One region of the Tahibacter amnicola genome, then DNA from elsewhere that is predicted to be linked to it. Evidence: riboswitches for the same ligand, from Rfam matches in the RefSeq annotation. Region 1 holds a riboswitch; each other region holds the start of a gene.
What was found. A riboswitch is a leader RNA that binds a small molecule or an ion and turns the genes downstream of it on or off. The one in region 1 is predicted to bind cobalamin.
Positions count from the first base shown of each region.

Region 2: linked by a shared signal. The riboswitch ahead of btuB (TonB-dependent vitamin B12 receptor) and the one ahead of metE (5-methyltetrahydropteroyltriglutamate--homocysteine S-methyltransferase) in region 1 are both predicted to bind cobalamin.
Region 3: linked by a shared signal. The riboswitch ahead of N4264_RS00385 (ribonucleoside-diphosphate reductase subunit alpha) and the one ahead of metE (5-methyltetrahydropteroyltriglutamate--homocysteine S-methyltransferase) in region 1 are both predicted to bind cobalamin.

Region 1 covers NZ_CP104694.1:5,858,379-5,860,628, reverse strand. Annotated here, with positions in the region: gene metE (5-methyltetrahydropteroyltriglutamate--homocysteine S-methyltransferase) at 1-1,332, opposite strand, end outside; cobalamin riboswitch at 1,514-1,724, opposite strand; gene N4264_RS23130 (pectate lyase family protein) at 1,771-2,250, opposite strand, start outside.
Region 2 covers NZ_CP104694.1:4,487,191-4,489,440, reverse strand. Annotated here, with positions in the region: gene btuB (TonB-dependent vitamin B12 receptor) at 1-1,331, opposite strand, end outside; cobalamin riboswitch at 1,451-1,654, opposite strand; gene N4264_RS17470 (mechanosensitive ion channel family protein) at 1,673-2,250, opposite strand, start outside.
Region 3 covers NZ_CP104694.1:101,187-103,436, reverse strand. Annotated here, with positions in the region: gene N4264_RS00395 (LysR substrate-binding domain-containing protein) at 1-217, opposite strand, end outside; gene N4264_RS00390 (hypothetical protein) at 331-522, shown strand; cobalamin riboswitch at 628-837, shown strand; gene N4264_RS00385 (ribonucleoside-diphosphate reductase subunit alpha) at 1,055-2,250, shown strand, end outside.

The DNA of each region.
Region 1 (2,250 bases):
TGCCCTGGTCTGGGGAAAGGACCCAATCGTGGTGGTCGGAAACAGCGGCAGCCGCAGGGCTTCGCGCTGGCGTTCCGCACGCACGGCGTAGGGACTTTTGCGCGTGCCCTGGTCCGCGGTGAGCGCTTCCAGCCGGCGCCGCAGCCCCGGGCGGGTCACCAGCGGCGACAGCAGGCGCGCCGCGCGTGCCGCACGTGCCGCGGCAAGGGCTGCCAGAGCCCCTGCATCGTTGCGCTGAGCGTCGGCGATGGTGCGCAGCTCCTCGATCTTCTGCCGCGCGAACGACAGCCAGGGACGAATCGCGCCGGGCAGTGCCGTCTCCGGCGCCAGGTCGATTGGTACATGCAGCAGCGAGCACGAGCTGGACAGCCAGATCTGCCGGGACGGCAGCTGCGCATGTGCGCGCTGCGAGGCCAGCAAGGCCTTGTCCAGGTCCGCGCGCCATACGTTCCGGCCATCGGCCAGGCCCAGGCTGAGCGTGCGGTCGGACGGCAGTACCCTGAGCACGTCGTCGAGCTGGTCGGGCCCGCGGACCAGGTCGATGTGCAGGCCGTTGGCCGGCAACCGTGCGGCAAATGCCGCGTTGTCACCCAATGCGCCAAAGTACGTGGTCAGCAACCGCTTCGGTCCGTCTGCCCTGGACAGCACTTCCCACGCGTGCTCGTACGCGTGGCGCGTGTCCTCGTCCAGATCGAGCACCAGGAACGGCTCGTCGATCTGCACCCATTCCGCGCCCGCCTGCTTGAGTGCCGCCAGCAGCTGCACGTAGCAGGGCAGCAGGGCGTCGAGCAGGGCCAGTCGCGCGCTGCCGTCGGTGGTCTTGGCCAGCAGCAGGAAGCTCACGGGGCCCAGCAGCACGGGCCGGGGACGAAGCCCGGCGTCGCGTGCCTGGATGAATTCCCGTACGGGCTTGTCATCGCGCAGGCGGAACGTTTGGCCGCGTCGCAGTTCCGGTACCAGGTAGTGATAGTTGGTGTCGAACCACTTGGTCATTTCCAGCGCGCGCAGATCGTGTCCGTCCTTCTGCAGGCCGCGGGCGAGGGCGAAATAGCCGGTGAGAAAATCCGCATCGAGCACGGCTCGGTGGGAATCGGGCACGGCGTCGAACATGACGGCGTGATCGAGGACATGGTCGTAGAGCGAGAAGTCGTTGACGGGCACGACATCTGCCCCGGCATCCTGGGCCAGGCGCCAGTGACGCAGGCGCAATTCCGACGCAGCCTGCTGCAGGGCCGCGGCGTCGGACTCGCCGCGCCAGAAGCTTTCCAGCGCCCGCTTGAGCTCGCGCTTCAAACCGATGCGGGGAAAACCGAGATAAGTAACCAAAGACATTGCAATTCCTCCAGCGTTTGTGAGTACGCCGAGAGGAACGAAGGCACGACACGCCGCAGCGTCTGCCGGCATGGCCTGACCCTTCGCCCCCGCGGGCGAACCGGAATCGCGGACAAACGCCGAAGACCGGCATGCGCCGGTGTCCGGATGTCTCCCCGCGGAGCTCCAGGTCGTACGAAAGCGGTTGCTTTCGGTCGAGGCAGGTCTTCGGGCTTATGGACGTGGCGGTGTCTTGATCACCGCTTGCCTACTGTTCGCCGCTTCCCGGCAGGGGAGCCAGTGCCATTGGCGAAGGTCGTTTCCAATTACCGCTGCGGGGCAGCTCCGGATTCCAACCGGATTCCCTTTTCATCCGGGGCGTGACTCCCGGAACCATCAACGCCGCGGACGTTAAGACGTATAGACGTCCGAGTCAATCGGCTGCGGCGTACTGCCCGTTTACTGGAAACCGTTGGCGAAGATGGCGTCGACCGGTCCAGTCAGGGAATCGGCCAGTTCATTGATGTATTCCTCGATGGCGGTATAGCCCGACGGGCGGACGAGGGCCGCGTCGTTGACCGAGGGGTTCAGGCCGTGGGCGGTCTCCCAGGCGTTAGGCATGCCGTCGTTATCCGTATCCACCGGCGGCGCCGACGGCGCGGGCAGGCCGGTCATCCATTGGCTGCTGTCCAGGAAGCGATTGCCCCAGCTGCCCGAGCGCGCGGTGTATTCGGTCCGTGCCGCCGTCGCGACCTGATCGCGCGGATACGCACCGGCACGGTCAAACACGGCGCCCGCGGCGGTCGCATTCGCCTGCGTGGCCACCGGGACGTAGCCGGTGTTGCCGCTGTAGTTGAATGGTGCGGGGTTGGCGGCCAGGCCGGCATGGATGCCGCAGCAATAAAACGTGTACTCCTCGCGGAAGTTGACAAGCGTGCT
Region 2 (2,250 bases), 1.4 Mb from region 1:
TGGCCGCGCAGGCCCACCTCGAACGAGCGTGATTCTTCCGGCTGCAGCGTCGGGTTTCCGAAGTTCGGGTAGTACAGTTCGTTGAAGGTCGGTGCCTTGAAGGCCGTGCCGTAGCTGGTCACCAGGCGCAGATTTTCGGTGAGCCCGTAGCCCCAGGCAGCACCGCCGGTAGCGTGGCTGCCGAATTGCTCGTTGTCGTCATTGCGCGCCGACAGCTGCACGTCATGGCGCCCGAACTGGCCCTGGTACTGGGCGAACACGCCGATGTCCTCGCGCGAGCGTTCGTCGAAGGTGGTGGTGCTGTCGACCTTGTCGTCGACCCGGTCGCCACCCAGGGTCAGCAGGTGATGCGGGGCCAGGGTAATGTCGCCCTGTACGGAGAGGCTGTCGCGGCGCGTATTGAACTTGCTTGAGAAGACGCCGTTGAGCAGGTTGTCCGAATCGTCATTGTTGCGGCCCGCCGTGACAGTGAGCTTGAACGCCTCGGACGGCGTGACGGTGAGCTTGGTGCCGATCACCTGCTGGCGGTACTGGCTTTCGTTGACGAAGGTGCCGTCAAAGTAGTTGTGGCCTTCCGTACGCAGGATGTTGGCTTCCGCCTCGACTGCCTCGCTGAAGCGCCAGCCGCCGCGCAGCGCGCCGGAGACATTTCGGTAGGCGTCGTTGTCCGGTTCATAGGTGAAGCAGCCGGCGCCGCCGGGGAAGGGCTTGCCGTTGCAGGCGTTGAAGCCATCGGTGTCCGAGTAGGCGGCATTGGCGGCGAACCAGCCCTGGTCGCCCGCCAGGCTCAGGCCGGCAGCGGCCTCGCGGGAGTTTTCCGAGCCATAGCCCACACTGAAGTGCGGGGCGAATTCGCCGTGGGCGCGCCGGGTAAAGATCTGGATGACGCCGCCGAGCGCCTCGGAACCGTAGAGACTCGAACGGGGGCCGCGGACGATTTCAATGCGTTCGATCTGCTCGACCGGCAGATCCTGGAAGGCCACATTGCCGGAGGTGGCGGAGCCGACCTTGATGCCGTCGATCAGCACCAGGACGTGATCCGATTCGGTGCCGCGCAGGAACAGGGAGGTGTTCCTGCCGGGCCCGCCGCTGTTGGAAACCGACACGCCGGGCAGGCCGCGCAACAGATCCTGTAGCGACCGGGCCTGCAGGCGCTCGATGTCGGCGCGGGTGATCACATTGACCGGCGCGAGCGTGTCGTCGACCGTAACGGCGGTGCGTGTCGCGGTGACGATGACATCGTCGAGTTCTTCGTCGCCGGTGGCGGCGGAGGCAGCATGGGGCAGGGCCAGCAGCGCGATCACTGCGGCGGAAAGCAGGTTCAGTTTCATGGGTTCCTCCGCGCTCACCCGCGCGGTTTCGTAAGACAAGACACGGTTTGCGGAGGACGCAGGGCGAACGGGCAGGATGCACGCCGCGGCGCTGCCCTCCGCAGCACCACCAGATCCGCCGTGCGGACCGCTCCAAGGCCGGTCTCCGGACTCACGAGTGGATCGTCCTGATCCCGCGCGGCGCCTTCCCGGATCACATCCAGTGGCTCATGCCGTGCGTTTGCTCGTTTACCGTTGCGGGGGCAGCGCCGGGATATGCACCGGCTTCCCGTTTAAGCGGCAGGGCCCAAGACCCATCCGCCACCGTGGAGCGGCGCGGATGGTACAGGAGCTTCGGCCGGCTAGCGAGTTATTTGCCCATCGGTAGTCATCGGGCGGGGCACCGGGCTTGCGCCGCGGGCCGGCAGATCGGCGGCGGACACGCTGATCTGCTCGTTGCGCCGGCGCGGCAAGGCCTGGGGCTGGTGCCGGTTGATAAAGGCCACCAGACCCTCCCGAACCTCACAGCGGAGGTCGAAATTGCGCCCGGAATCGGCGGCGCTGACCAGGGCGCGCAAGGCAATGGCGTACTCGCTCACTTCGGTTACCTGCAGCAGGCAGGTGCGCCTGTCCCATAGGGGCGAGGCCTGGCAGATGCGCTCCAGTTCCGCGCGCACTGACTGGACGTCTATACGGTAATCCGCCCAGATCTGCGCCGTTCCCAGGAGCGAGGAATTGGTTCGCGTCCAGTTCTCGAACGGATGTTCGAGGAAATAGTTCAGGGGAACGACGAGCCGGCGTTCATCCCAGAGCCGCACCACGACATACGTTCCGCCGATTTCCTCGATCCGCCCCCATTCCTTCTCGACGATGACCACATCGTCGATGCGGATCGGCTGGCTCAGTGCGATCTGAATACCGGCGATCAGGTTCGCCAGTA
Region 3 (2,250 bases), 700 kb from region 1:
CCTCCACGGCATCCAGCAGGCGTTCGCCCTCGGGGGTGAGTGAAACGCCGCGGGGCCCGCGAATCAGGAGCCGCTCGCCCAGGCGCTCTTCCAGGGTGCGCATCTGGTGGCTCAAGGCACTGACGGTGAGGTTCATCTGCTCGGCAGCCCGCGACAGGTTGCGCCAGTGCGCGATCTGGACGAAGGCCTGCAGTGCGGCCAGTGGCGGACGTGCCATTGTGAGAATTCCTCAAGCCTGGCTTGCGAAGATATCGCTTTTTGCAGCGGTATGGCGCGACTACGCTTGCATTCGCCTCAACACAGCGCCCTCGGCGCAAAGCGAAGCCCACCATGTTCTCCCTCGCCAAGTTCTCGATCGCCAAAGACCTGCTGTTCATGCATGGCTACATCGTCCGGCCGGACGTTCTCGCTCCGCAGACCACGCCGGTCGACGCGGCCCGGCCAGTGTCCCCGGCGCGGGCCGCAGCGCCCGAGCGTGCGGCTGCCGAGGGCACCGTCGCGTCTGCGCTGGCGTGCCCTTGAGGACGGCGGCGCGGGCTTGACACGGCGCTTCCGCCGAGCTCGCCCGATTCGGTGACGAAGGGCTCAGTCCACAGCCTTTTGTGTTGACCCGGTTCTGTCAACCCCGATATGTTGTGTCCCGTCGGTTCCCGGTCTCGGCCGGGATTAAACGGGAATCCGGTGAAATTCCGGAGCTGCCCCGCAGCGGTGAGTGGAAACGACAGTCGTCAAATGCACTGGTCCTCCGGGGCTGGGAAGCGACGGCGTGTAGGCGGTTCGACGCGTGTCGGGCCGGGTCCGCGAGCCCGAATACCTGCCGACAGCCGCGCGTCGCACACCGCGCGGACTGGCTCCGGAGCCTCCGCGGGGAGGTCGTCGGCCTAAAGGTTGCGCCGTCTCATCGCGCGCGACCGCCGATCACCATCCTGCACTCCGCACGCCCGAGGGGGCGTGGCCATGCGGCGGTCCCTGACCGCGGCGTCGCCGTCCCTTCGTTTTGTCGTCCCCTGGGCCGGGACGATGACCGTGCCCCCACTCGCACCGGAGGGACGCCATGCATACGACCGAACTCGACAACACCACTTCCACCGCCGCGCGATCCGCGCGTGACAACGAAACCCGCGCGCCGCAGTTTGCGCTGACGCCACCGCACTCCAGCGGCGCCATGGCTGTCACCAAGCGCAACGGCAAGCGCGAGCCGGTTGACCTGAACAAGATTGTCCGCGCCGTCACGCGCGCAGCGGACGGCCTGTTTTCGGTGGACCCGATGCGCGTGGCCACGCGCACGATCTCCGGCCTGTACGACGGTGCCACCACGCGCGAGCTGGACGAACTGTCGATCCGCACCGCCGCCATGCTCACTGCCGAAGAGCCCGAGTACGGCCGTCTCGCGGCGCGTCTGCTCGCGGCCTATATCGACAAGGAAGTGGGTGGCCAGGAAATCCACGCGTTTTCGCAGTCGGTGGCGCGCGGCCATGAGCTGGGGCTGATCAATGCGCGTCTGCTCGAATTCGTGCAGGCCAATGCGCGCAAGCTCAACAACGCGCTCGATCCGGAAATGGACAAGCGCTTTGACTACTTTGGTCTGCGGACGCTGTACGACCGCTACCTGCTGCGTCATCCGCAGTCGCGCAAGGTCATCGAGACGCCGCAGCAGTTCTTCCTGCGCATCGCCTGTGCCCTGAGCGAAGACGTGGGCGAGGCGCTGGAGCTGTACCGCCTGATGGCGAACCTCGACTACCTGCCGAGCTCGCCGACGCTGTTCAATTCCGGTACCACGCACGAGCAGCTGTCATCCTGCTTCCTGCTCGATTCGCCGGATGACTCGCTCGAAGCGATCTACAAGCGTTATGCCGACGTGGCGATGCTGTCGAAGTTCTCCGGCGGCATCGGCCTGTCGTATACGCGCGTGCGTTCGCGCGGTTCGCTGATCCGCTCGACCAATGGCCTTTCCAACGGCATCGTGCCGTGGCTCAAGACACTGGACGCCTCGGTCAACGCGGTGAACCAGGGCGGCAAGCGCAAGGGCGCGGCCTGTGTCTACCTGGAAACCTGGCACGCGGATATCGAGGAATTCCTCGAGCTGCGCGAGAACACCGGTGACGAGGCGCGTCGCACGCACAACCTCAATCTCGCCAACTGGATTCCCGACCTCTTCATGCGCCGCGTCGAGACCGACGGCATGTGGTCGCTGTTCGACCCGAAGATCGTGCCGCAGCTCGTCGACCGTTTCGGCCCGGCATTTGATCA